DNA from 4 places in the Streptomyces sp. NPDC058371 genome. Region 4 is predicted to be linked to each of the others. Evidence: riboswitches for the same ligand, from Rfam matches in the RefSeq annotation. Region 4 holds a riboswitch; each other region holds the start of a gene.
What was found. Region 4 has a riboswitch for cyclic di-AMP ahead of ACFWM2_RS35620 (M23 family metallopeptidase). Riboswitches for the same ligand answer to the same signal wherever they lie in the genome.
Positions count from the first base shown of each region.

Region 1: another riboswitch for cyclic di-AMP. It lies ahead of ACFWM2_RS22020 (transglycosylase SLT domain-containing protein); the one in region 4 lies ahead of ACFWM2_RS35620 (M23 family metallopeptidase).
Region 2: another riboswitch for cyclic di-AMP. It lies ahead of ACFWM2_RS10885 (C40 family peptidase); the one in region 4 lies ahead of ACFWM2_RS35620 (M23 family metallopeptidase).
Region 3: another riboswitch for cyclic di-AMP. It lies ahead of ACFWM2_RS02440 (peptidoglycan DD-metalloendopeptidase family protein); the one in region 4 lies ahead of ACFWM2_RS35620 (M23 family metallopeptidase).

Region 1 is NZ_JBHXJC010000007.1:146,749-153,631, forward strand. It holds gene ACFWM2_RS22010 (FAD-dependent oxidoreductase) at 1-84, shown strand, start outside; gene ACFWM2_RS22015 (HAD family hydrolase) at 359-1,171, shown strand; gene ACFWM2_RS22020 (transglycosylase SLT domain-containing protein) at 1,275-2,012, opposite strand; cyclic di-AMP (ydaO/yuaA leader) riboswitch at 2,016-2,175, opposite strand; gene ACFWM2_RS22025 (hypothetical protein) at 2,446-2,769, opposite strand; gene ACFWM2_RS22030 (CocE/NonD family hydrolase) at 2,820-5,102, opposite strand; gene ACFWM2_RS22035 (peptide MFS transporter) at 5,111-6,634, opposite strand.
Region 2 is NZ_JBHXJC010000002.1:728,468-735,350, reverse strand. It holds gene ACFWM2_RS10915 (adenosylmethionine--8-amino-7-oxononanoate transaminase) at 1-195, opposite strand, end outside; gene bioB (biotin synthase BioB) at 188-1,402, opposite strand; gene ACFWM2_RS10905 (8-amino-7-oxononanoate synthase) at 1,562-2,695, shown strand; gene ACFWM2_RS10900 (DUF397 domain-containing protein) at 2,717-2,941, opposite strand; gene ACFWM2_RS10895 (helix-turn-helix domain-containing protein) at 2,951-3,808, opposite strand; gene ACFWM2_RS10890 (ATP-binding protein) at 4,062-4,517, shown strand; gene ACFWM2_RS10885 (C40 family peptidase) at 4,822-5,295, opposite strand; cyclic di-AMP (ydaO/yuaA leader) riboswitch at 5,299-5,499, opposite strand; gene ACFWM2_RS10880 (hypothetical protein) at 5,838-6,146, opposite strand; gene ACFWM2_RS10875 (ATP-dependent Clp protease proteolytic subunit) at 6,154-6,789, opposite strand.
Region 3 is NZ_JBHXJC010000001.1:565,991-572,873, forward strand. It holds gene ACFWM2_RS02420 (aspartate aminotransferase family protein) at 1-963, shown strand, start outside; gene ACFWM2_RS02425 (helix-turn-helix domain-containing protein) at 1,207-1,851, shown strand; gene ACFWM2_RS02430 (DUF6126 family protein) at 1,881-1,997, shown strand; gene ACFWM2_RS02435 (tyrosine-protein phosphatase) at 2,026-2,823, opposite strand; cyclic di-AMP (ydaO/yuaA leader) riboswitch at 3,416-3,575, shown strand; gene ACFWM2_RS02440 (peptidoglycan DD-metalloendopeptidase family protein) at 3,580-4,431, shown strand; gene ACFWM2_RS02445 (SGNH/GDSL hydrolase family protein) at 4,695-5,480, shown strand; gene ACFWM2_RS02450 (TetR/AcrR family transcriptional regulator) at 5,668-6,288, opposite strand; gene ACFWM2_RS02455 (Glu/Leu/Phe/Val dehydrogenase dimerization domain-containing protein) at 6,351-6,883, opposite strand, start outside.
Region 4 is NZ_JBHXJC010000018.1:49,916-56,798, forward strand. It holds gene ACFWM2_RS35605 (GNAT family N-acetyltransferase) at 1-1,715, opposite strand, end outside; gene ACFWM2_RS35610 (HPr family phosphocarrier protein) at 1,938-2,219, shown strand; gene ACFWM2_RS35615 (GntR family transcriptional regulator) at 2,446-3,150, opposite strand; gene ACFWM2_RS35620 (M23 family metallopeptidase) at 3,375-4,139, opposite strand; cyclic di-AMP (ydaO/yuaA leader) riboswitch at 4,152-4,311, opposite strand; gene ACFWM2_RS35625 (M16 family metallopeptidase) at 4,545-5,933, opposite strand; gene ACFWM2_RS35630 (M16 family metallopeptidase) at 5,930-6,883, opposite strand, start outside.

The sequences.
Region 1 (6,883 bases), on a different contig from region 4:
TACGGGCCGGTGATGCGGTTCGTGTGCGGCACGGAGTTCGCGTCCCCGCGGCTGGCCGACCACCTGGCGTCGGCGCACGGCTGAGGGGCACACCCCGGGGCGTTCATGTCCCGGGGGACCCGAGCCCCCGAAGGGGGCGGTCACGCGAAGGCGCGAGGGGGAGGAACAGCGCCCCGATGGCGGACGCGGGAACAAGCGCGCCCGGCGAAGACCTCGGCGCCGGTTCAAGTGCGCCCGACGGGGCATTTGTTGATCATTTTCGGTCCGCCGCGGCGAGGTACGGCGTGACGGACGGGATACCGGACGTCGTCCGGTTCACGCCGGGCCGTTGAGACGTTCGATCCGTATTCTTCGGATCATGGCCGCTCCGACTGCATATTCACTCATCGCCACTGACCTGGACGGAACGCTGCTGCGCGGCGACGACACCCTCTCCGGCCGGTCGCGGGCCGTGCTGATGAGAGTGGCCGCGGCGGGGGCGAGGCACCTGGTGGTGACGGGCCGCCCCACGCCGAGGGTGCGCCCGCTGCTCGACGAACTCGGCAGCGAGGGCCTCGCGGTGTGCGGCCAGGGCGCGCAGTTGTACGACGCCGGAGCCGGCCGTCTGCTCTGGTCGGTGACCCTGGACCGGGAACTGGCCGAGACCGCGCTCGGCAAGATCGAGGCGGAGGTCGGGCAGGTCTACGCGGCCGTGGACCAGGACGGGGTGGACGGGCTCACGCTCATCGAGCCCGGCTATCTGATGCCGCACCCCACGCTCCCCGCGGTGCGGGTGCGCCGGCGTGACGACCTCTGGGCCGAGCCGATCAGCAAGGTGCTGCTGCGCCATCCCACCCTGACCGACGACGAGTTGGCGTCCGCGGCCCGGATGACGGTCGGCTCGCTGGCGACCGTCACCATGTCGGGCCCCGGCACCGTCGAACTCCAGCCATGTGGCGTGACCAAGGCGACGGGTCTGGCCCTGGCCGCGGACCACCTGGGTCTGCCGCCGTCCGCGACCATCGCCTTCGGCGACATGCCCAACGACATCCCCATGTTCGACTGGGCCGCCCACGGCGTCGCCATGGCCAACGCCCATCCCGAACTCAGGGCCGTCGCCGACGAGATCACCCTGTCGAACGAGGAGGACGGCATCGCGGCGGTCCTGGAACGGCTGTTTCCCGCTCCGTAGGCCGCGAAGACGTCCTCCACAGGTCGCGAAGGCGTTCTCCCCTGGGCCGCGAAGACGTTATCGCCGGGTCGCGAAGACGTCCTCAGCAGGCCCCGAGGGCTGCTCAGTAGGCGCCGAAGACGTTGTCGATCGAGCCGTACTTGTCGGCGGCGTAGTTGCAGGCGGCCGTGATGTTCGCGACGGGGTCGTAGGGGTCCATCGACGTGCCGGCCACGTGGTAGGCGGCGAACGTCGGGGCGATGACCTGGAGGAGCCCCTTGGACGGCGTACCGGCCACGGCGTTGGAGTCCCAGTTGTTGATGGCCAGCGGGTTGCCCGACGACTCACGGATGACGTTGCGGTGGATACCGTCGTATGTGCCCGGAATGCCCTTTTGGGCCATGATGTCCAGGGCTTCCTTGATCCAGCCGTCCAGGTTGTTCGCGTACGACTTCGTGGAGGTCGCCGTCGTCTTGGCGGCCGTGGAGGACTTCTCGGCCGCCTTGGCGGTCTTGGTGCCCACGGTCAGCTTGAGGCCCGGGCGGATCGTCGACGGGTCGCTGCCGATGACCGCGCGGTTGGCGTCGTAGATCTTCTTCCAGTCGCCGCTCGTGGAGTGCTCGCGCGCGATCTTGGACAGGGTGTCGCCGGCGGCCACCTGGTAGGTGACCAGCTGGACCTGCGGCACCGAGGCCTTCGCGGCCTGGACGGCCTGCGTGGTGGCCTGGGCCGGCTGGGCGGCGTGGGCGCTTGCGGCTCCCACGATGGGGAGCGCGAGTGCGGCTCCGCCCGTTCCGGCGGCGACGAACCCGCGGGTGAGGGGGGAGGTTCTGGGACGACGGTGCTTGCCTCGTGCGGCCATGACGAATTTCCTCTCGGGCGCCTGCGAGGTGAGCTGTCGGGTTCGGGCTGGAGGTGCCCGGTCGCACGACGACATGCGACTTAACCCCGAGCCGTTCCGGTGTGACCGGACCGGCGACTTACCTGGGTCCCCCGCTCCTGCCGTGCGTGGGTGGATGGGTGTTCCGGGCGGCGGCAGGATTCGGCGTTCCGCTCGGATCGACGCGAACGTATGCGAGAGCACATGTCGGGAACAAGGCCGGATTTCCCGTTGCACCCCGCTTGGCCACGTCATGACGTCGGGGGAAATCGCCCGATTAGACCGGAACGCGAAACTCAACTTGCCTTTCGCAAAGGGGAAATCGCTCGGCGGGGCAGGGCGCTTGATCCATTTCGACGTGACTCATTTCACGCGACCAAGCGCAAACAAAGGGGCGATGCAGGCAACTCGGGCATTACTCCGCGACGGTCCAGGCGGCCGAGCCCCTCGCCGGAGCCGGCCGGACCTCCCACACGGAGAGGTCCGTGTCCGGGTCGTCGTCCGGCAGCCGCCCCGCGTTGGGCCTGAAGTACAGCCCGTAGCCCCAGTACTCCGGGAGCTCGTGGCAGATCAGGTCGGGATACGGCGCGAACTCCCGTTCCGCGTACGCCCCGTTGATGCGTGCCACGGCCTCCGCCCGCGAGATCCCGAAGCGCGTGACCATCTCCTGGGCCATCTCCCGGAAGTACGCGAGCATCCCCGCGTCCAGGCCCATCAGGAATTCCTCGGTCCGCGCCATGTCCCTCCGCGCCCCGTCCCCTCCGCGCCCCGTCCCCGCCGTGTCGGTGCCTACCCAGCCGTGCGCGGGATTCTCCTCTCCCACGTCCGGTGGAAGACCACCTCGTCCCGGTCCTTGCAGATCACCTCGTTCGAGGTGATGAAGTCCGTTGCGTCACAGGTGATTTCGGAGCGGGTCTCGACCCTCGCGTCCCATCCCGTCTCCGGGCGGTGGAGGCGGACGGTCCACTCCGAACGGGTACGGGCCGACAGGGGATCCGACTCGTCGATCGTGTAGGTCTCCAGGGCGTCCTCGGTGAACTCCAGGCCGTCGGGGTAGACGCGCGTGCCACCGTAGCGCGGGTCCACCTCGAGGCGCCGTTCGCCCTTCGCCACATCGCGGACGACCAGCCGCTCCGGGCGGGGTTCGTCCAGCGTCGCCGGAACGACGACGCCCAGCGGCGCGGACTCCTCGGGCTCCTCGAAGGTGATGGACGGGTCCGACTCCCTTGCCCGCACCGGCAGTTCGAGCAGACTGCCCTCCGGGTGCAGGGTGAAGCCGGCGTCCGAGCCGGGCTGCGGCCAGATCCACGGCCAGTACGCCGACGAGACGGCCAGCCGGATGCGGTGCCCCGCCGGGAAGGCGTGCCCGATGCCGTTCAGCTCGAAGGTCACGTCCTGGGTCTCGCCGGGCGGCCACTCCACCGCCCGGTCCCGGCCCTCGCGGGCGGAGAGGTTCAGCACGCCGCGCGTGACGAGCGTCGACGCCCCGTCCGGGAAGACGTCGCAGACCCGCGCGATCACCTGCCCCCGCGGCGCCGCGGAGGTCAGCCGCAGCCGGACCCGCGGCCGCCCCAGCACCCAGGTCTCCGCCGGCACCTCGAACTCGAAGCACGCCGACTTCGCGTCCTCCTCGCGCTGGTCCGGCGGCAGGTCGGCGTCGTTGCCGAAGGGGAAGAAGCGGCCGGCGTCCAGGCCGGTGTGCTGCGGCGAGCGCACCGGCACGGGCGCGCCCTCCAGCGCGTACGCGACCGGGGTCACCGCGGGGGAGGGCCACGCGTCGTCGCCCACCCAGCGGCCGGGCAGGGTCGGGTACACCGTGGCCGGCGGATGCGAGTCGCTGATGTACGAGCGCAGCAGCGGCTCGGCCATCACGCCGGCGCGGGCGGCCGGTGTCTCGCCTTCCGTGGTCACGCCGGTGCCGCCCGCACGGGCACCGTCTTCCGTGATCGCGTCGGCGCGGGCCGCACGGGTCCCGTCTCCCGTCGTCACACCATCGCGGGGCTCCCCGGTACCGACCCCGACCCCGGCCCCGCCGGCGTCGGTACCGGTGCCGGCGCCTGCCTGCCCCGTGTCCCCCGCCTCGGCGTCCGCGTCCCCGGTCGCCCCGTCCTCCGTCGCCCCGTCCTCCGTCGGCCCGGCTCCGCCCTCGGACCCCGGCTTCAGCCAGTGGTCCCACCAGCGCAGCGTCTCCTGGAGGAAACCGATCGCCGGGCCCGGCGGCAGCCCCCGGTCCGGGTACTGGTGGGACCAGGGGCCGATCAGTCCCCGTACCCGGTCGGACGGCAGGTGCTCCACCAGACGCAGGACCGTGTCCCGGTACGGGTCGTGCCAGCCGCCCACCGCGAGGACGGCCGCCCGGATCGCGCCGTAGTCCTCGCACACGCTGCCGTGCCGCCAGTACGCGTCCCGGGTCTGGTGGTCCAGCCAGGTGTGGATGAAGGGGTCGACGGCCTCCAGGCGTTTCACCCACATGTCGCGCCACATCACCTCGCCGACGTACGCCGGGTCGGGCGGCCGGCAGACGAAGGCGAGCATGGTCGACGCCCAGGCGTGCATGTCGACGGCGAGGACGGAACCGCCCATGTAGTGGACGTCGTTGTCGTAGCGGTCGTCCGTCGAGCAGACCGTGACGATCGCCTTGAGCGGTTCGGGCGCGCGGGCCGCGATCTGGAGCGAGTTGAAGCCGCCCCAGGAGATGCCGAACATGCCGACCCGTCCGCTGCACCAGGGCTGGGCCGCCAGCCAGTTGACGACCTCGACCCCGTCGGCCAGTTCCACCTCCGCGTACTCGTCCGCCGGCATGCCCTCGGAGTTGCCGTGACCGCGGACGTCCACCCGGACGGAGGCATAGCCGTGACCGGCGTACCAGGGATGGCGCTGCCAGTCGCGGGGCGCCGTCCAGTCCGTCAGGCGGTACGGGAGGTACTCGAGCAGGGCCGGTACCGGCTCGTCGGTCAGCGGCCGCCACACGCGTGCGTACAGGCGGGTCCCGTCGGGGAGCGGGATGAGGACGTCCTCGTGGGTCGTCTCGTGCGGGAAGGCGGTACGGATGCGCGGGCTCACAGGGTTCATCGGTGACCTCAGTGGACGGGGTGCATCGTGCGGCGCAGCCAGGGCGCGAGGGCCATCACGGCCAGACCCGCGGCCACCGCGATCGCGCCGTTGACACCGAAGTAGGCGGGCTTGGAGACGTCGTCGTACAGCTTCACGGTCTGCGCCTGGATGCCGTTGGCGAGCGCGAGGGACAGGAACCAGAGGGACATCGTCTGGCTGGCGAAGGCCCGGGGGGCGAGCTTGGTGGTCGCCGACATGCCGGAGGTCTCCAGCAGGATGTCGCCGAGCCCCAGCAGGAGGTAGGAGCCGACGATCCACCAGGCCGACATCCGGTAGGCGTCGCTGCTGTGGCCCGAGGTGGGCAGCACCATCAGCAGGAACGAGAGGCCGCCGAGGACCACGCCGATCGCGATCTTGTTGGAGGCGTGCGGCTGACGGTGACCCATCCGGACCCACAGGGCGGCCACCACGGGAGCCAGGCCGACCTCGAAGGCGCCGAGCGCGGACGCGTACCAGCTCGCCGGGAAGTCGAAGCCGAGGATCGTCGACTCGGCGTTCGACGCGGCGAGCAGCATCATCGTCGAGTACGCCTGGAAGAGGATGAAGTTGAACACCGTCGAGGCGAGGAAGAGCACGATGTACGGGCGCAGCCGGCCCCGCTCCTCCGCCGTCACCCGGGGGCTGGCGAACATCACCGCGAAGTAGACCACCGGCGCGATCACCGAGATCAGGGTGAGCAGGTCCACGAAGCGGCCCATGGTCAGCCATCCGGCGGTGGCCAGCAGGAAGGCGAGCGCGGCCAGGGCGACGAGTCCGAGGACGATCAGCCGGACCGCCCGGCGCATCGCCTCGGGCGCGAGCGCGAACTCCGCCGCGTGTGTGCGCCCGGCCAGGTGACGGCGGCCGGCCACGTACTGGATCAGTCCGAACGTCATGCCGACCGCGGCGGCGGAGAAGCCCCAGTGCCAGCCCTCGTGGTCGCCGAGCCAGCCGGTGATCAGCGGTCCGGCGAAGGCGCCGATGTTGATCGCCATGTAGTAGAGCGCGAAACCGGCGTCGCGGCGGTCGTCGTCGGTGCGGTAGAGCTTGCCGACCATGGTGGCCACGTTGGGCTTGAGCAGGCCGGTGCCCGCGCTGATCAGGCCCAGACCGGCCCAGGTCATGGTGGCGGTCGGCACCGCCATGGCGTAGTGGCCGCAGGCGATCAGGATGCCGCCCCAGAGGACCGAGCGGTACGAGCCGAGGATGCGGTCGGCGAGCCAGCCGCCGGCCACCGAGACCAGATAGACCAGCGTGCCGTAGGCGGCGGAGACCGAGGCGGCCGTGCCCGCGGCCATGCCCATGCCGCCGTGGGCGACCGTGTCGGCGAAGTAGAGGACCAGGATGGCCTGCATGCCGAGGAACGAGAAGCGTTCCCAGACCTCCAGGCCGGAGAGGGTCAGCAGGCCCCGTGGCTGGCCGAAGAAGGCGTGGTCGTCGCCGGGCGGCGGCACGTCGGGCCCGGACTCCGGCTCGGGGCCGGGCCCGGTGTCGACGGCGCTTCGGGGCACGGGAGCCTTCCGCCAAGTCGGTGCATGTCCGGTGTTATCAGCTGATCAAGAACATACCGCTCGTGATCCGGTACCGCCCGGGCAGGACTGCGTCTCCCGGTCGAGGGAAGTCGGGAGAAGGGGCGGGTGGGCGCTCGTGGTGATCGAAACGTGACCGGATACGCTGACTTGAGTGATGGCAGCGACACATCGACAAACCGTGTCATCGACCGAATGATCGACCGAGTTCGCCATGTGATCGTCAGCAGA
Region 2 (6,883 bases), on a different contig from region 4:
GTTGTAGCCGTGGATCGCCGACCACCACGAGGACATGCCGTCGATCAACTCGCCCGAGCCGTCGGCCATCCGCAGCCGAACTCCGCTCGCCGACTCCACGACGAGCGGCTCCTGCCGGCCCGGCATCGGACCGTACGGATGCCACACATGGCGTCGGTCGAGGTCGAGCAGCTCGCGCACGGACAGGTCAGGCATTGGGCGCGAGTTCCGTTCCGGCGCCGCGACGGCGTACGGCGACCAGATCCGTACGCGCCTCGTTCACCTGCGGCGCGGCGGCGGACCCGCAGACCCCACCGCCCTCGTGGGAGCAGCCCGCCCCCTCGTGCGATCCGCACCCGGCGTCTTCGCCGGACCCGCATCCCGCGCTCGCGTGCGAGCCGCAGCCGGCGCCCGCCGGCACCCGGTGCTCCGGAAGCGTCACCTCGCCCGCGCCCTCCACCTCGAACCCGGCGTCCGCGATCATGTCCAGGTCCGTCTTGCCGGCCTGGCCCTCACTCGTGAGGTAGTCGCCGAGGAAGATCGAGTTGGCCAGGTGCAGCGCCAGCGGCTGCATGCTGCGCAGATGGACCTCGCGGCCGCCGGCGATGCGGACCTCGACGTCCGGGCAGACGAACCGGACCATCGCCAGGATCCGCAGACACCGCTGAGGCGTCAGGTTCCACTCCTTGGCGAGCGGCGTGCCCTCGAAGGGGATCAGGAAGTTCACCGGGACCGAGTCGGGGTCGAGCGCGCGGAGCGCGTGGACGACGTCCACCAGGTCCTCGTCGCTCTCGCCCATGCCCGCGATCAGACCGGAGCAGGCGGACAGGCCGGCCGCGTGCGCCTTCTGGACCGTGTCCACCCGGTCGGCGTACGTGTGCGTGGTCGTGATGTCCCCGTACGTCCCCTCGGACGTGTTCAGGTTGTGGTTGTACGCGTCCGCGCCCGCGTCGCGCAGCCGCTCGGCCTGGCCGTCGGAGAGCAGGCCGAGGCAGGCGCACACCTCGACGGCCTCGTTCTGGTCCTTGATCGCCTTGATGGTGTCCGAGACCCGGTCGACGTCACGGTCCGTCGGACCGCGCCCGCTCGCTACGAGACAGACCCGCTTGGCGCCCCCGGCCAGCCCCGCCGCCGCGGCCTGCGAGGCCTCGTCGGGCTTGAGCCAGGTGTACTTCAGGATCTCGGCCTTCGACCCCAGCCGCTGCGAACAGTACGAGCAGTCCTCGGGGCACAGGCCCGACTTGAGGTTGACCAGATAGTTGAGTTTCACCCGCCGGCCGAACCAGTGCCGGCGTACCTTGCCGGCCGCCGCCACCACATCGAGCAGGTCGTCGTCGGAGGTGGCCAGCACGGCCAGCGCTTCGTCCCGGCTCGGCAGTTCGCGCCGCAGCCCCTTGTCCACCAGCGTGTTCAGCAGGTCCATGAGGCACGATCCTGGCCTATGCGGCGGCTCCGGGCCAAGGAGAGATTGCACAACAGAGACGGTTCGAGGTGTGGGTATTGCCACATCCTGGGTGCCCGGCCGGACGGCTAGGGTCTGTGCACTGCCTACAAAACGACACCAGGGCCCGGAGGCGCCAGCATGGCCGGATCGCCGTTCTCGTGGATCGACGAGCAGGCGCACCAGCGGCGCCGGGCCGGCCTGGTCCGCACGCTGCGCCCGCGCCCCGCCGACTCCCCGCTGCTGGATCTCGCGAGCAACGACTACCTCGGTCTCACCCGGCACCCGGAGATCACCGGGGCGGCCGCGGAGGCCGCGCACCGCTGGGGAGGCGGCGCCACCGGCTCGCGGCTCGTCACCGGCACCACGGAACTGCACGGCGAACTCGAACGCGAGCTCGCCGACTTCTGCGGCTTCGAGTCCGCGCTGGTCTTCTCCTCCGGATACGCCGCCAACCTCGCCGCGGTCACCGCGCTCGCGCCGCACGGCTCCCTGGTCGTCTCCGACGCGGGCAACCACGCGTCGCTGATCGACGGGTGCCGGCTGGCCCGTGGGACGACGCAGGTCGTGGCGCACGCCGATCCGGACGCCGTCCGCAAGGCGCTGGGCACCCACGAGGGACCCGCGATCGCCGTGTCCGACACGGTCTTCTCGGTGGACGGGGACGCGGCGCCACTGGCCGGACTCGCCGCGGCCTGCCGTGAGTACGGCGCTGGACTCGTCGTCGACGACGCGCACGGGCTCGGGGTGCTCGGCGACGGCGGACGGGGTGCCGCGCAGGCGGCGGGTCTCGCGGGCGCCCCCGACACCGTCGTGACGGTCACGCTCTCCAAGTCGCTCGGCAGCCAGGGCGGCGCGGTTCTCGGCCCCGCACCGGTCATCGACCACCTGGTCAACGCGGCCCGGACGTTCATCTTCGACACCGGTCTCGCCCCCGCCGCGGCGGGGGCGGCCCTCGCGGCGCTGCGCCTGCTGCGCCGCGAGCCGGAGCGCGCGTCACGGGCCCGGGAAGTGGCGACGGCCCTGCACACCCGCCTGACGGCCGAGGGCCTGGAGGCGGTACGACCGGACGCCGCTGTCGTCTCCGTGCGGGCGCCGTCCCCCGAGCGGGCCGTCCGGTGGGCGGCCGACTGCCGTACGGCGGGACTCGCCGTCGGCTGCTTCCGGCCGCCCTCCGTGCCCGACGGTATCTCCCGGCTGCGGCTGACCGCCCGCGCGGATCTCACCGACGGGCAGATCGACCACGCCGTACGCGTGATCAGCCGTACGAGGTGAACGGTTCGAAGGGCTCGGGGGTCAGCTCAGAGCGGCGATGAAACCCTCCCAGGCGGCGGGGCCGAAGAGCAGGGCGGGTCCTGTCTTGTTCTTCGAGTCGCGGACGGCGACCAGTCCGGCCCCTGGGCCCGGTCCTGGTCGCGCGGTCTCGACACAGTTGTTCATTCCGGTGCTGCGGCTGCTGCGCAGCCAGTGCACGCCGTGCAGAGAAGTACTGGAAGCTACGTACCGAGGCATTGCGGACATGGTGCCTCCTTACGCGCCGTCACGTATCGCGGCGATGTAGTCCAACGAGTCCTTGGGCGAAAGGGCGTGGAACTGAAGGGCGTTGAAGGCCTCGCTGTAGGCCTGGAGGTCTTCTTTCCGTTCGAGGTAGAGGCTACTCGTCATGTGGTCAAGAACAACAACGTCCAGATCAGTTGTGTTCGGAAATGAGAAGATAACGAAAGGCCCGCTGATGCCGATATGCGCGCCGGCGGCGAACGGCAGCACCTGAAGTCGCACGTGAGGAAGGTGTGCCGCCGCCAGCAGACGCGCCAGCTGCCGTTCCATCACCTCGCGCCCGCCGACCGTCCGGCGCAGCACCGCCTCGTCCAGTACGGCGGTCAGTTCCAGCGGCGGATTCGAACGCAGCACGTCCTGCCGGGCCAGCCGTACTTCGACCAGCGCGTCCAACTTGCGCTCCTCCAGGCCGTCGACGGCGGCCCGGGTCACCGCACGGGCGTACTCACGCGTCTGCAACAGACCCGGCACTACTGAGGTCTCCAGCGTGCGCATTCCGCTGGCCTGGGACTCCAGACTGATGAAGTCGCGGTACGTGGGCGGCAGTACACCGCGGTAGGCGTGCCACCAGTGATGGCGGCCGTTTCCCTCGGAGCCGGCCAACCCGACCAGTAACTCGCGCAGTTCGGGGTCCGCCACCCGGTACGCGTCGAGCAGCAGGCAGACGTCGGCCGGCTTCACTCCGCTGATGCCGGTCTCGATACGGCTCACCTTGGACTGGTGCCAGCCGACCAGGCGGGCCGCCTCACCACTGGTGAGGCCCGCCGCGGCGCGCAGACCGCGCAGCTCGGCGCCGAGCTTGCGGCGCCGCACCGCTGGACCGTGTTGCATGGCCGTCTCCTTCCGCCCGGCACGCGGCCGTCACGGCGACGGTAGAGGATGAGCAGGGAGCCCGCCCAAATACGGTCGGTCGTCGGAGAGTTCACCGCTTCGAGCGACAGATATATGCATATCTCCGTGGATCGCCACCCGTGACGCCCCTAGTGATGGCAATCTGGCGCGAAGCACCAAGTCCGGGACCGTACTCGAACCATCCGCTCCGTGTTGTCGGACTCCGGTCCCGTGGGAAAGGGACGACGTCGCCATGGCAGATCACCAGGAAGCATCCGTCACTCTGCCGAGCGATCCCGCCTCGGTCTCCGCGGCCCGAAAATACGTCGCCACCGTGCTGGCCGAGTGGGGCCTGCCGGGCGACACGGAAATCGCCGACACCGTGCGCCTGATCGTGTCCGAACTCGCCACCAACGCCGTCCAGCACACGCTCGGGCAGTCGCCCACCTTCACGGTGGACCTCTGTCTCGACCGTGACGAGCACCTGCGCATCGGGGTCACCGACAGCCATCCGCGCTTCCCGAAACGTTTGCCCGCGGCCGTTCAGCAGGACAACGGGCGGGGCCTGGTCATCATCCGCTGGCTGACCGCCGAGTGCGGAGGCAAGCTGACCGTCCGGCCCACCCGTGAGGGCGGCAAGACGGTCGCGATCCAACTGCCGTGGTCGCTCCCCGCGGAGCCGGTGACGGCGGGCCAGCAGGAGCCTTGACACCGCGGCCGACCGACGAGGGCCCGAGTGCGGGTACGTCCCCTACGGGTGTGCTGCGGCGGCTCGGGACCGGAAGCACGGGAAGGGCCGGACGCCAGGACCGGCCGGACCGCAACGGCGCTTCCGTACGCCCGTATGGGTGACGCGACGTCTCTCGCGTGACCGGTGAGGTCGCGGGCGGCGGGCGCAGGGGCTCGTTCCTCGCCCTGCGGGCGCTGGGTGCCCCTGGGGGAGGGCCTGGTCGCCGTGAGGCGGCGTCAGCCCTCCGGGGGCGACGGCACGGGCCGCCACCCCCGGACGCGGATCAGCCGACCCGGCCGTACCAGACGCTCTTCGTCCAGATCTTCTGGAGCTTCACGACCTCTCCGGTCTTCGGGGAGTGCCAGATCCGTCCCTTCCCGGCGTAGATGCCGACGTGGTACACGTTCCGGCCCGAGTGGAAGAACACGAGGTCTCCGGCCTTGCGGTGCGAGGCCGAGACATGGTGAGTCTTGTTGTACTGCGCCGCGGCCGTACGAGGCAGCTTCTTGCCCGCCTTCTTGTACGAGTAGAGCGTGAGCCCGGAGCAGTCGAAGCGACGCGGTCCCGTGGCTCCGTACTTGTACGGGGAGCCCTTCTTGGATGCCGCGATCTGAAGTGCCTTCGTCGCAGGTGTGGCCGCTGCGGCGTCGGATGCGACGCCCGGAACCACGAGGCTGCCGCCCACGGCGGCGATGGTGAGAGCCGAGGCCGTACCGGCCCTGGTCCACAGCGACGGGACACGATTGAGCGCAGTCATGCGCAACCCTTCGTCAGCCGCCTGTGAAGGATGACCTGTCGGATTCGGGCTGGCGAAGTTGCCCGGCCGCTGCTGCGGCTTCACCCCAAGGGCTGCTCGGAACGACTGTTCCGGCGACCCGTCGTGCTTGGGTCCTCCACTCCTGCCGATCCACTCCTGTCGACCGGTCATCCGCGCGGCGGCAGGACTCGGCGTCCGCCCGGATCGCCCCGCCGCTTTGGCGGGGGCTTGTCGTCGGAAGGGATCTTCACCCATGGATGTCTGAAAAACCGAACGGAACCGGGGATTTGTGGGGTTACTCACCACTCACCCGTTCGGGTGGACACCCCCCATTTCGAACGGGGGTTGGGGGTGCCGACCATGCCCGCACCTGCGGCGGAATGCCTCATTCCGCCCGAGCTATACGCGCGTTGCGCAAGTCGTGGGGGCCCTTGAAGGGGGGCGTGTCTACGCCATTGGGGGGTACACCGTTTGGTGCGTTTGTGTCCTGGTCCGGACACCTCGCCGGGCGCTCGTGCGCGGCCGGCGAGGGTGTGGGCGCGTCAGATCTCCGCGTCGGGCGGCACGGTGACGCGAGCGGCCCGGCGTTCGCCGTCCAGAACTCGCAGGGCGCGCGCCAGGGTCGGCGCGTGCACCTCGCTCTCGCCGCGCTGGTGCATCAGGGTGAGCGCGTCGCGGAGTGCCGTCGCCTTGCTCACCAGCGCCTGGGCGGCCCGCAGTCCGCGGTAGGTGTCCCCGGGGCGGGCGGGGTTGATCCGGCCGAGCAGGTCGACCACGTCGAGGTAACGGTCGATCAACTCGGCCTCGGCGCGCGTCAGTGCGGGCAGCGGGGGCAATTCGGGTGGGAGCATCGGCAGTTCACCTCTCGCCGGGCGCGGTGCGCGAGTCCTTGCGGCTCGCGATGATGCGGTCCACCAGTCCGTACGCCACCGCCGCCGGCGCGTCCAGAATCCTGTCCCGCTCGATGTCCGCGGCGACCCGCTCGGGACTCTGCCCCGTGTGCCGCGCGAGCATCTCCTCCAGCATTGTGCGGCTGCGGACCAACTCCTCGGCCTGGATGGCCAGATCGCTCGCCTGACCCTGGATCGGTTCGTGGATCGAGGGCTGGTGGAGGAGGACGCGCGCACCCGGCAGTACGGAGCGTTTGCCCGGCGTGCCCCCGGCCAGCACCACGGCCGCGGCCGACGCGGCCTGGCCCAGACAGACCGTCTCCACGTCGCAGGTGACGAACTGCATCGTGTCGTAGATCGCCGTCATCGCACTCAGCGAGCCGCCTGGGGAGTTGATGTACAGCGAGATGTCCCGGTCCGGGGCCAGATATTCGAGGTGCATGAACTGGGCCGTCACGTCGTTCGCCGACGTGTCGTCGATCGGTGTCCCGAGGAACACGATCCGCTCGTCGAGAAGCTTCGAGTACGGATCCAGCGCCCGGTGTCCCGCCGCGGTGCGTTCGGTGAACTCGGGCAGGACATAGCGGGCGGACGGGCTGTCCATGGCGCACGCCTCCTTGATCGACTGGTCGACATCTGTAAAAAATGTACAGGACGTACGTTAGCCGTCGGAGGGTACTCGCTGACAGCGAAATCCC
Region 3 (6,883 bases), on a different contig from region 4:
AAAACGCGCGTCCTGTACTGCGCGCACGCCTTCCACGGGCTGACCACCGGGTCGCTGTCCGTCAACGGCGAGGACGGTTTCCGCGAAGGCTTCGCACCGCTGCTGCCCGACACGGCCGTACCGCTCGGTGATCTGGACGCTCTGGAAAGGGAGTTGAAGAAGGGTGACGTCGCCGCCCTGATCGTCGAGCCCATCCAGGGCAAGGGGGTGCACGAGGCCCCGCCCGGATATCTGCGTGCCGCCCAGGAACTGCTGCGGAAGCACAAGGCGCTGCTCATCGCGGACGAGGTGCAGACCGGGCTCGGGCGGACCGGCGACTTCTACGCCTACCAGCACGACGAGGGCGTCGAGCCGGACCTGGTGTGCGTGGCCAAGGCGCTCTCCGGCGGCTATGTCCCGGTCGGTGCGACCCTCGGCAAGGACTGGATCTTCAAGAAGGTCTACTCGTCCATGGACCGCGTCCTCGTCCACTCGGCGAGCTTCGGCTCCAACGCCCAGGCCATGGCGGCCGGCCTCGCCGTGCTCTCCGTGCTGGAGAACGAGCAGATCGTCGCCAACGCCCGCGCCATGGGCGAGCAGCTGACATCGCGGCTCTCCGCGCTCGTCGACAAGTACGAGCTGCTGAGCGACGTCCGCGGCCGGGGCCTGATGATCGGCATCGAGTTCGGGCGGCCGCAGTCGCTGAAGCTGCGCAGCCGCTGGACGATGCTGCAGGCCGCGCGCAAGGGGCTCTTCGCGCAGATGGTGGTCGTACCGCTGCTGCAACGGCACCGCATCCTCACCCAGGTCTCCGGCGACCACCTGGAGGTGATCAAGCTGATTCCGCCGCTGATCATCGGCGAGCGGGACGTGGACCGGTTCATCGAGGCCTTCACCGCGGTGATGGACGACGCGCACAGCGGCGGCGGACTGATGTGGGACTTCGGGAAGACACTGGTGAAGCAGGCGGTCGCGAACCGGTAGGGACGGGAGGCGGGGCGGGCTGACGTGGCCCGCCCCTCTCGCCTGGGGCTGTGCGGTGGGGCCGGCTGGATGGACCGGGGCTGTGCGGGTCGGATCGTCTCGTGCTGTACAGCCGGTCGGATCGCCTTGGCTGTGCGGTGGGCCGGCAGGAGCGCCTGTGGCTGTGGGGCGCGTCCGCAGAGCTTCTTTGCCTCTTAGGCAAAGAATTTGCCCATGAGGCAAGGCTGCGGCTCAATGGAAGACATGAGCCCTGTCGAGGGTACGACCCCTTCCCAGTCGGGGGCTGCCGACGGACTTCCCGTCGTCGCGCCCCAGCTCCGTGCGCTGCGGCGCCGGGCCTCGCTGACCCTGGAGGTGGCGTCCCGCGCCGCCGGACTGTCGCCCGCCCATCTCTCCCGACTGGAGACCGGGCAGCGCCAGCCCTCGCTGCCGATGCTGCTCGCGCTCGCCCGTATCTACGGCACGACGGTGTCGGAGCTGCTGGGCGAGACGGTCGCCGAGCGGGACGCCGTCGTGCGGGCCGCCGACGTGGAACCGAGCGAGGCGGGCGGCTGGACCTACTGGCCGGCCGGCGCTCCCGGACGCGGAATGCAGGCACTGCGCGTGCACGTCCCGTACGGGGCGCAGGGCGACATCGTGCGTGTCCACCCCGGCGAGGAGTGGCTGTACGTCCTCAGGGGGCGGCTGCGGCTGCGGCTCGGGGACACGGCCCACGCCCTCGCGCCGGGCGACAGCGCGCACTTCGACTCGGGCACCCCCCACCGCATCGCGGCCGCCGATCGTGACGGGGCCGAGCTGCTCTTCGTACACACCCTGCTGCAGAGCCCCACCGCCGCGCTGTGCCTCGGCCCGGCGACGGAGCACCACACCCCGGGAGAGACGTCATGACCGAACCCACCGAGCCCGCACGGCGGGTCATGGAGGAGAAGTTCCCGCGCGCGCTGTGGGTGCGGCTCCTCATCTACGTGGCCGTGGGCCACCTCTTCGCGGCCTTCGTCTACCTGCTCTTCACGCTGGGCGCGCAGAACCAGTAGCCGCCGCCGGCCGCCGGTCACCGCGGGGTCAGTCGAGCAGCCGCTCGCGCAGCCGGTCCCGCAGCTCCGGGGTGATCCTCAGCGCCTGCTCCAGATAGACGTCGACTCCGCCCCAGGTCGCCTCGATCGTCTCGAAGGCCGTGTTCAGATACTCGGCGCGGGCGTCGAAGAGGGGGCTGAGCAGCTCCATGACCTCCGGGGAGTACGCGGAGGCGGAGGAGCTGCTGCGATGCACCTTGTAGCGACGGTGTGCCGCGTTCGACTCCAGGTAGTCGGCCAGGATGGCGTCGCGCTCGACGCCGAGGGCGAGGAGCGTCACGGCTATCGACAGGCCCGCGCGGTCCTTGCCCGCCGCGCAGTGCATGAGCGCGGGCACGCTGTCCTCGGCCAGCGCGTGCAGCACCTGGGAGTGCTCGGCCGTGCGCTCCTTGACGATCCTCCGGTACGAGCCGATCATGCGGTTCGCCGCCTTGCCGTCCGAGAGGATCGCGCGCAGCTGGTCGATGTCGCCGTCGCGGACCATCTTCCAGAACTCGGCGCCGTCGGCCGGGTCGGTCAGCGGCAGATTCACGTTCCGGACGCCGGGCAGCTCGACGTCCGGGCCCTCCAGGCGCTGGTCCGCGGCGTTGCGGAAGTCGAAGATCGTGTGCAGCCCGAGGGAGGCGAGGAACGCGGCGTCCTCCTCCGTGGCGTGTGCGAGGTGACCGCTGCGGAACAGCCGCCCGTATCGCACCCGTCGGCCGTCCACGGTGGGCAGGCCGCCCACGTCGCGGAAGTTGCGCACTGCTGCCAGCTCCGGCTCGGTCGACGGGACCTGCTGCGTCACGGGGGCTCCTCCCATTCGTCCGTCGGCGCAGCTCTGCGCGCTCGCCGACGGGGTGCGCTCTCGACGATACGACATGGGTTCCTGGGGCAATGAGTTGTCCACAGGCGTCGCCCACGAGGCGGGGAACCCCCGAGAATGTCGGTGTCTGATCGCACCTGTCCGGATCTGTGGGGGGACTGATGGCAGAGATCGAGGGCGAGGTCCGCCGAGGCGAGGCGCCGCTGTGTCACGGGTTGCGGGCGGAGCGGCCGGCGACCTTGATGCGGTAATTGTTCGCCTTCGTGGCATCTGGCTGTTCTGGGCGGTTTGTCGGCTTCGGTCCAACTGCCCACGGAATAAGGGCATCTGGGTCGCGAGCGCGTGAGCAGCGTCATATTCGTGACAATGCGTCGCGGCGCGGATTTTCCAACCTGCCCGATTTACCTGGGGATTACCTGCCCGACAAGATCACCCATCCACGGACAGTGACCGGTAATTCGGGCATGGATCAAGAAAGCGGTGTGCACAGGAAACCCACAAGCTTGTCGACGCGCTCTCATCTCGCTTACGTTCGCCCTCACTCCGGACGGACGCCCAATCCTGCCGCCGCCCGGAATCCCGCACACCCACCCGTGTACGGCAGGAGCGGGGGACCCACAGGTACCACGCCTGTTCCGGTCTCCGGAACGGCTAGGGGTCAAGCCGCGCGAAGCGCGACCGAGCATCTCCAGCTCGCACCCGACAGCTCACCTCGCAGGCGCCGGAGAGGAAATCCCCATGCCCGCGAAGGGTAAGCACCGCCGTCCGAAGTCCCCGCGCTTCTCCCGCTCGATCGCCATCGCCGGAACCGGTGGCGCCGCGCTCGCGCTGCCGCTGATGGGGGCCACCGGCGCGCACGCCGCCACTCCGGCGTCCGCCGTGTCCTCGGCTCCGCAGAAGGCCGCCGCCGCGGCTCCGGACGCCGCCGAGAAGGCCTCCACGAAGACGTACGCGGTGAAGGCCGGCGACTCCCTCTCGAAGATCGCCGGTGACCAGAACGTCAGCGGCGGCTGGAAGAAGCTGTACGACGACAACCGCACGGTCATCGGCGGCGACCCGGCCCTGATCCACCCGGGTCTGAAGCTCACGCTCGGCGGGAAGGCCGCGTCCCCGGCCGCCAAGTCGTCCGGCACGTCGACCCAGACGACCAAGACCGCGCCCGCCAAGCCCGCGGCCGCCTCCGGCTACACCCTGCCGGTCCAGGGCGCCACCATCGGCACCTCGTACAAGACCGCGGGCAGCATGTGGTCCAGCGGCTACCACACCGGTGTCGACTTCGTCGTCCCGACCGGCACCAGCATCAAGTCCGTCGCCGCGGGCACCGTCGTCTCGGCCGGCTGGGGCGGCGCCTACGGCAACGAGGTCATCGTCCGGCACGCCGACGGCCAGTACTCGCAGTACGGCCACATGTCCCAGCTCTCCGTCTCGACCGGCCAGACGGTGACCGGCGGTCAGCAGCTCGGCCTGTCCGGCGCGACCGGCAACGTCACCGGTCCGCACCTGCACTTCGAGATCCGCACCACGCCGAACTACGGCTCGGACGTGGACCCGGTCGCGTACCTGCGCGCCCACGGCGTCACCGTCGGCTGACGCCCGCACCGCCTCCGAAGGCCGGCCCCCTGATCCCCGGGGCCGGCCTTCGGTGTGCCGGGCGCGGTCTGCCATCCCGGATCGGACTCGGGGCGTTGAGGTTCGTCAACTGTCCCCGAGTGCGCCCTTATTCCGGATTGACCAATACTTGAAGAGTGGCTTTTGTCACCGCGCGTCAACCCTTTAATACGGTCGCGTAGGTCACATCCGAAGGTGAATCATGGGCCGATGTGGCAGACGATTCGAAGAGTGACAACAGATCAGTGATCGGGTCGTACGTGGCGGTGGGGGACAGCTTCACCGAAGGCGTCGGCGATCCCGGTCCGGACGGGGCCTTTGTCGGCTGGGCCGACCGGTTCGCGGTGCTGCTCGCGGACCGGCGACCCGAGGGCGACTTCGGCTACACCAATCTCGCCGTACGCGGCAGACTGCTCGACCAGATCGTCGAGGAGCAGCTCCCGCGCGCCAAGGAGCTCGCGCCCGACCTGGTCTCCTTCTGCGCGGGTGGCAACGACATCATCCGGCCGGGCACCGACCCCGACGAGGTCGCCGAGCGCTTCGAGCGCGCGATCGCCGACCTCACCTCGGCCGTCGGCGCCGTTCTGGTGACGACCGGCTTCGACACCCGTGGCGTGCCCGTGCTGAAGCATCTGCGCGGCAAGATCGCCACCTACAACGGCCATGTGCGGGCCGTCGCCGACCGCTACGGCTGTCCGGTGCTCGACCTGTGGTCGCTCAAGACGGTCCAGGACCGGCGGGCCTGGGACGGCGACCGACTCCATCTCTCGCCCGAGGGCCACACCCGGGTCGCGCTGCGCGCGGGCCAGGTGCTCGGCCTGGAGGTCCCGGCGGATCCGGACCAGGCCTGGCCCCCACTGCCGCCGCGCGGCACGTTGGAGGTCCGCCGGGACGACATCCACTGGGCGCGCGAGTACTTGGTGCCCTGGATCGGGCGCCGGCTGCGCGGTGAGTCCTCCGGCGACCACGTGGCGGCGAAGGGGAGTCTGTCGCCGGACGACATCAAGATGCGGATCGCGTCGGCGGTCTGAGGCGGCCGGCCCACCACGTCGCGGCCCACCACGTCGCGACTCATCACGTCGCGGCCGATCTCGGCGCGGTGGCCCGGGCGCGGTTGCCCGTGCGCATCGGGACCGGTCGCCGTCCCGGAAGGCTCCGAAGCGGGGTGGGTGACCGGGGTGCGCAACATGTGCGCGGAAGCCCGGACTTGTGAACGACTCAGCGTGTCGCCGCGGTCAACGCCTCGCGCTCCAGCCCCAGTTCGCGCGCGAGTGCCTCGTCGACCCACTCCTGTGTTCGCGCCTGCGAGACCGCACCGGGATACGCGGTCATCTGTACGGCGAGCCCGTCCAGCAGGGCCGTGAGGCGCAGGGCGGCGCTCGCGGGGTCGGGGCAGCGGAACTCGCCCGCGGCCACGCCCTCCGCGATCACCTCGGTGATCGCGGCCTTCCACTGCCGGTCGAGATCCTGCGTGACCTCCCGCAGCACCGGCTCGCGCAGTGCCGCTGCCCAGCCCTCGATCCACAGCCGCCAGCCCTTGGCCTGACCGGTCGGCGCGTACCAGCGCACGGCCGCCCGCAGTCGCCGTAGCGCCGACGTGCGACGGCCGAGCAGCTTGCGCAGCCGGGCGAGATCGTCCTCGGCCGCGAACGTGAACGCCTCGGCGACCAGCTTCTCCTTGGTCGAGAAGTGGTAGAGCACCAGTGCGTTGCTCACGCCGAGCGCGGCGGCCACATCGGCGATCCGCACCGCCGCGATGCCCCGCGCCTCGATCTGCTCGATGGCGGCCAGCAGCAGATCCTTGCGCCGCTCGCCCACACTCAACCGCACTCTCGCCACGCGGCAACCCTAATCCGTCGCGGGCCACCCCGGCTGCGCGGGGCCGACTCCCCCGGGGAGGCTCACCGGTACCAGCCGAAACGCTCCGCGATCACCGGCAGCCGGTCGGCGACGATGGCCTGCGCGGCGGCCCGGGGAGTCGTGCCGTCGGCCTCGGCGCGGGCCAGTACGCGGTCGATGAGGGCGCGCATCGAGCGCCGGGTGTAGGCGAACGCCTCGTCCGCGTGCGGGCCGATGTCGCCGAACAGGGTCCACCACCACCAGGCGTTCGTACCGGAGTTCACGACCACGTCCGGCAGCACGGTCACCCCGCGCGCCGCGAGCAGCGCCTCCGCCGCGGGCAGGACGGGCATGTTGGCCGCCTCGACGATCCAACGGGCTTTGATCCACCGCTGGTTGTCGGTGTCGACGGCGTACGAGACGGCCGCCGGGACCAGGACCTCGGCGTCCGTGTACAGCCAGGCGTCACCGGGCTGTTCACGGTCGGCCGGCCGCAGGGCGCCGCGGTCGACCGTCCCGAACGCGTCGCGCGCGGCGAGCAGGGCGTCGATGTCGAGCCCCTCCGAATTGCCGATCGTGCCCTTGATGTCGGCGA
Region 4 (6,883 bases):
GGGATGGCGGTCACGACCACGGCGTCGCACGTGTCGTCGGCCAGCGCCCGGGCCAGCGCGCGGTGGAAGTCGTCGGCCGAGGCCGCCGTCGTCAGATCCAGCGGGGAAAGCGGCCGCAGCCCCTGAGCCAGACACGCGTCGTACGTGAGCAGCCCCAATGATTCCGAGTTGCCCAGGATGGCCACCCGGGGGCCGCGCGGGAGCGGCTGGCGGGCCAGCAGGAGGCCCGCGTCGACGAGCTCGGTGATCGTGTCCACCCGGATCACGCCGGCCTGCCGCAGCAGTGCGGAGACGGTCGCGTGCGGCAGCCGCGTGGCCCGTACGGCATGCCCCTGGGGAGTGACCGCGTGCCGTGCGCCCTGCACCACGACCAGCGGCTTCGCCGCCGCGGTCCGCCGGGCGAGCCGGGTGAACTTGCGCGGGTTGCCGATGGATTCGAGGTACATCAGGGCGACATCGGTGTCCGGGTCGTCGTACCAGTACTGGAGTACGTCGTTGCCGGACACGTCCGCGCGGTTGCCGGACGAGACGAAGGTGGACACGCCGGTCACGCCGGTGACCCCGCCGCCGCGCCGCTGCAGCCGGGACAGCAGCGCGATCCCGATCGCGCCGGACTGCGCGAACAGGCCGATCCGGCCGGGCGGCGGCATCTCCGGCGCGAGCGAGGCGTTGAGCCGCACGTCGGGTGAGGTGTTGATGACCCCGAAGGCGTTCGGTCCGATGATGCGCATGCCGTACGTCCGCGCCTGGCGCACCAGCTCGCGCTGGCGCTCGCGCCCCTCCGGGCCGCTTTCCGCGTACCCGGCGGAGACGACCACGAGGCCCTGCACTCCGTGCTCACCGCACTCCGCGACGACCTCGGGCACCAGCGGTGCGGGAACGGCGACGACCGCGAGGTCGACGGGCTCGGCGATGTCGCGGACGGAGCGGTGCGCCGGGACCCCGTCGAGCTCCTTCCCCTCGAGGGCCCTGTTCACCGCGTACAGCCGCCCGGCGAAACCGGCGGCACGGAGGTTTTCGAGGACGCTGCGGCCCACGCCGCCGGGTGTGCGGCCCGCGCCGATCACGGCCACCGAGCCCGGCGCGAGCAGCCGCTGCACGGACCGCGCCTCGGCGCGCTGCTCCCGGGCCCACTGCACCGCGCGCGAGCGGTCCGTCGGCTCCAGGTCGAACTCCAGCCGGACGACGCCGTCCTCGAAGCTGCGCTTCTGGGTGTACCCGGCGTCCGTGAACACCTTGATCATCTTGTTGTTGGCGGGCAGCACCTCGGCGGCGAACCGGCGGATGCCACGCTCCCGGGCCACCGCCCCGATGTGTTCGAGGAGTGCGGAGGCGACGCCGCGTCCCTGGTGGGCGTCCTGCACGAGGAAGGCGACCTCGGCCTCGTCCGCGGGGGCCGAGGCGGGCCGGCCGTCCGCACTGATGCGATCGAACCGTACGGTGGCGATGAACTCGCCGCCGATCGTGGCCGCGAGTCCCACCCGGTCCACGAAGTCGTGGTGCGTGAAGCGGTGGACGTCCTTGGCGGACAGCCGCGGGTAGGGCGCGAAGAAGCGGTAGTACTTCGACTCGTCAGAGACCTGTTCGTAGAAGCTGACCAGGCGGTCGGCGTCGTCGACGGTGATGGGCCGGACGCGCGCGGTACCGCCGTCGCGCAGCACCACGTCGGCCTCCCAGTGGGCGGGGTACTCGTGCCGATCCGACGAGGTCTGCATGCGCCCCAGACTACGGCTCGCGTACGACAACAGCGCGGGGCAGGCTTGGGGTGGCGCACACCCCCCGGGGGCACCCGCGGAGTGTGCGGCACAGACATCCTGGGGGTTGTCCCGGGGAGTCGAAGGTCCGTCCGGGCCCGGGCCCAAGGCCCGCTCCGGGCACGCTTCACCGTATGGGACACTGGTCTAGACAACCCTGAAAAACCTGAAGGGCAGCATCGCATGGCTGAGCGCCGCGTCAACGTCGGCTGGGCCGAGGGCCTCCACGCCCGCCCCGCCTCCATCTTCGTCCGGGCGGCCACGGCCTCCGGCGTCCCCGTGACGATCGCCAAGGCGGACGGCAACCCCGTCAACGCCGCGTCGATGCTCGCGGTCCTCGGCCTGGGTGCCCAGGGCGGCGAGGAGATCGTCCTGGCCTCCGACGCGGAGGGCGCGGACACCGCGCTCGACCGTCTGGCCAAGCTGGTCTCCGAGGGGCTCGACGAGCTTCCCGAGACCGTCTGAGCTCGCTCGACTTCACGCCGGGGCTGCACGGCCCCGGCGGAAGCGGCCGCGCGCCGCGGGGGCTTCTCCCTTAATGGTGGCGACCACCGACGCCACATAAGAGATTGTCCCGAACGCACATCGAAGGGCTCGTCCGGTATTCCGGTCGAGCCCTTCGGCCTTTCCATTCTGCGGGCAGCAAAAATAATCCCCCGCGAATTACTCCTCTTTGTATACGGCGCTTTTGTTAATGCCGCAGGCCCGTCATGTTTACGGGATGTTGCGAAGTCCTCACACGGTCCGGGCGGTCCCCGCTATCCCCGCGCCCGGGGAAACGAAGGCGGTGCGCCGCGCTCGCCCGTTCGGTGTGCAGCGCGGTGATCGCGCGCGCCCGCTCGCTGTCGCCGCGCGCGACGGCGTCCACGATCCCGCCGTGCTCCGCCCAGGACTCCGCCGGGTTGGCCGGCGCCTCCACCGCGTACATCCAGGCGATCTTGTGCCGCAGCTGGGCGAGGGTGGACGTCAGCGCGGGGCTGCCGGACGCCTGTGCGAGCGTCTCGTGGAACCAGCCCCCCAGGGAGCGCAGATCGTCGCTGTGGCCCCTCCTGGCCCGCTCCTGGCCCAGTCTGACCAGGCCTCGCAATACCTTGAGGTGGGCTTCGGTGCGGCGCTGTGCGGCCCGGGCGGCGCCCAGCGGCTCCAGGAGCATCCGCATCTCCAGCAGGTCCGCGGCCTCCCGCTCGTTCGGCTCCGCGACGCACGCGCCCGCGTGCCGCCGGGTGACGACGAAGCCCTCGGCCTCCAGGGTGCGCAGCGCCTCGCGCACGGGGACGCGGGAGACGCCGTAGCGCCGCGCGAGCAGTTCCTCGGTGAGTCGGCCGCCCCGCTCGTAGACACCCGCGACGATGTCATCACGGATCGCCGTGCATACCGAGTGCGCCGGAATGCGCATGAGCGGACCTCCGCCTTAATCCTCGCGAAACGCCGTCGATTGACGCTTGTTCAGTGACTCTATTGCAGAGAGACGGAATTTCCGATGGCGGACCGGAATCCATGGATATTTTTTGGACAGCGGACCGTTCGAAACGGCGAAGGCCCCGGCTCTATGAGCCGGGGCCTTCGAAGTCCGTACGCGGTCGACCGGGCGCACGCGTGCGCGCGCCCCGCGGGCCTGTGTCAGACGTTCACGCCGTGCGAGCGGAGGTAGGCGACGGGGTCCATGTCCGAGCCGTACTCGGCCGTCGTACGGGCCTCGAAGTGGAGGTGGGGCCCGGTGGTGTTGCCGGTCGAGCCGGAGAGGGCTATCTGCTGCCCCGGGGTGACCGTCTGCCCCACGGAGACACCGATGGACGACAGGTGGCCGTACATGGTGTACGTACCGTCGTGCATCTTGATGACGATCTGGTTGCCGTACGCGCCTCCCCAGCCGGCCGTCACGACGGTGCCGGAGCCCACGGCGTGGACGGCGGTGCCGGACGCGGCGTGGAAGTCCACACCGGTGTGGCTGCCGGAGGACCAGAGGCTGCCGCCGGTCTTGTAGCCCGTGGAGACGTACGAGCCGGTGATCGGCGAGACGAAGGTGTTGAGGCGCTTGCGCTCGGCGGCGCGGGCGGCACGGGCCTTGGCCTCGCGCTCCTTCTCGGCCTTCTCCGCGGCGCGCTTCCTGGCGGCCTCCTCGGCCTTCTTCAGCGCGGCGGCCTCCTCGGCCGCCTGCTGCTGGGCGGCGGCCTGCGCGTCGATCTGGTCGGCGACCGAGTCGCCGATGGTGACGGCCTGGGTCAGCCCGGTCTGTTCTACGGAAGTGTCCGCGGCGAATGCCGGAGCGGCCAGGGTTCCGATGACACCGGTGGTGGTGAGCACTGCGACGCCTGCGGCGTTCTTGGTCGTACGGGTGAGCCTGCTCGGACGACGGTGCTTCCCGGTGGCACGGGTGAACGCCATGAAGGGGCTGGTCCTTTCCTTCCTTCTCGCCTACCGGGTTAGCTGACGGGTTCGGAGCAGGAAGGTCTCCTACGGGACCCTTCCAGGAAGGGCGCCCGATTCACCCCAGGGACTGCGATGGGTCCCCGGCTCCCCTGGCTCGCGCCGTACGGGGACTCGGCGATGACTGTCCGGTGCCGCGGACGCGGCGCACTGCCTGACGAACAGCCGGACTGACGCTAAACGGGACATCTTTCAATCGACAAACGGATCACGGCTTTTGTAGTGCATGCCACAGGGCAGATGCATGATCAACCCATCAATACGGACATATTGAGGGCGAGTCCGGGCAAGCCACTCCGAAGTACGGACAAAGAAGGGCCCAGGCGACTCTTCAGTCACCTGGGCCCGTTGGGAGTTGTCGCTCTACTCCGCGGTCACGACGCTCACTTCACCGATCCCGAGGGCTCGTACGGGCTCCGCGATCTGTGCCGCGTCGCCGACGAGGACGGTCACCAGCCGGTCCACCGGGAAGGCACTCACAGCGGCCGCGGTGGCCTCCACGGTGCCCGTCGCGGCGAGCTGCTGGTACAGCGTCGACTGGTAGTCGTCCGGCAGGTGCTGCTCGACCTGGTCCGCCAGCGTGCTCGCCACGGCCGCGGCCGTCTCGAACTTGAGGGGCGCGACACCCACCAGGTTCTGTACGGCGACATCGCGCTCGGCGTCCGTCAGGCCCTCCGCCGCGAGGGTGCGCAGCACCTTCCAGAGGTCGTCCAGCGCCGGGCCGGTGTTGGGCGTGTCCACGGAGCCGCTGATGGCGAGCATCGCGGCGCCCGTGCCGTCGGGAGCGGACCGCAGCACCTGGCCGAACGCCCGCACGCCGTAGGTGTATCCCTTCTCCTCGCGCAGGACGCGGTCCAGGCGCGAGGTGAGGGTGCCGCCGAGGCAGTACGTACCGAGCACCTGCGCGGGCCACACGCGGTCGTGCCGGTCGGCCCCGACGCGGCCGATGAGCAACTGCGTCTGGACGGCGCCGGGCCGGTCGACGATGATCACGCGGCCCCGGTCGTCGGCGGTCACCGGCGGCACCGGGCGCGGCTCGGCGGACGAGCCGGTCCAGGCACCGAGCGTGTCGGCGAGCAGCGCGTCGAGATCGACACCGGTGAGGTCACCGACGACCACGGCGGTGGCCGTGGCGGGGCGAACGTGCTTCTCGTAGAAGGCGCGTACGGCCGCCGAGTCGATGGCCTGCACGGTCTCCTCGGTGCCCTGGCGAGGGCGCGACATGCGCGAGGTGACCGGGAACAGCTCCTTGGAGAGCTCCTTTGCGGCGCGGCGGGCCGGGTTGGCGGTCTCGTGCGGGATCTCGTCCAGCCGGTTGCGGACCAGCCGCTCGATCTCGCTGTCGTCGAACGCCGGTGCCCTCAGGGCGTCGGCGAGCAGCCCGAGGGCCTTCGGCAGGCGCGACACCGGGACTTCGAGCGAGAGGCGCACACCGGGGTGGTCGGCGTGCGAGTCGAGAGTGGCGCCGCAGCGCTCCAGCTCGGCGGCGAACTCCTCGGCGGAGTGTTTGTCGGTGCCCTCGGAGAAGGCCCGGGCCATGATCGTGCCCACACCGTCGAGACCGGCCGGCTCGGCGTCCAGGGGCGCGTCGACGAGCACCTCGACGGCGACGACCTGCTGACCGGGGCGGTGGCAGCGCAGCACCGTCAGGCCGTTGTCGAGCGCGCCGCGCCCGGGGGCCGGGAACGCCCACGGCCTGGCCTCGCCGGCCTGGGGCTGCGGGTGGAACTCCATGCTCGCGAGCTCGGTCACTTCGCCGACTCCTCGTCCTCGTCGGTGGCTTCGGCGGCCGCTGCGGCTTCCGCCTCTTCGGCGGCTGTCGGCTCGTACACGAGCACCGCGCGGTTGTCGGGCCGCAGCCGGGCCTTGGCGATCTCCTGCACCTCTTCGGGGGTGATGGAGAGCACGCGCTGTACGGCGGTCAGGGCGAGCTGGGGGTCGCCGAACAGGACGGCGTACCGGCACAGTTCGTCGGCGCGGCCCGCGACCGTGCCGAGCCGGTCGAGCCACTCGCGCTCCAACTGGGCCTGGGCGCGCTCCATCTCCTCGGTCGTGGGGCCCTCCGCGGCGAACCGGGCGAGCTCCTCGTCGACCGCGGCCTCGATGACCGGGACCTCGACGTCACCGGACGTCTTCACGTCGAGCCACCCCAGGGAGGGCGCCCCGGCGAGCCGCAGCAGGCCGAACCCGGCGGCGACAGCCGTGCGGTCGCGGCGTACCAGCCGGTTGTAGAGGCGGGACGACTCGCCGCCGCCGATGACCGTCAGCGCGAGGTCCGCCGCGTCGCACGCGCGCGTGCCGTCCTCCGGGAGGCGGTAGGCGGCCATCAGCGCACGCGCCGGGACCTCCTCCTCGAGGACTTCGCGCAGCTGCTCCCCGATGACCTCCGGCAGGGAGCCGTCGCGCGGCGCGGGCTTGCCGTCGTGTCCGGCGATGGAGCCGAAGTACTTCTCGATCCAGACGAGGGTCTGCTCCGGGTCGATGTCCCCGACGACCGACAGGACCGCGTTGTTGGGCGCGTAGTAGGTGCGGAAGAACGCGCGGGCGTCCTCCAGGGTGGCCGCGTCCAGATCCGCCATGGATCCGATCGGGGTGTGGTGGTACGGGTGGCCCTCCGGGTAGGCGAGGGCGGTCAGCTTCTCGAAGGCCGTGCCGTAGGGGACGTTGTCGTAGCGCTGCCTGCGCTCGTTCTTGACGACGTC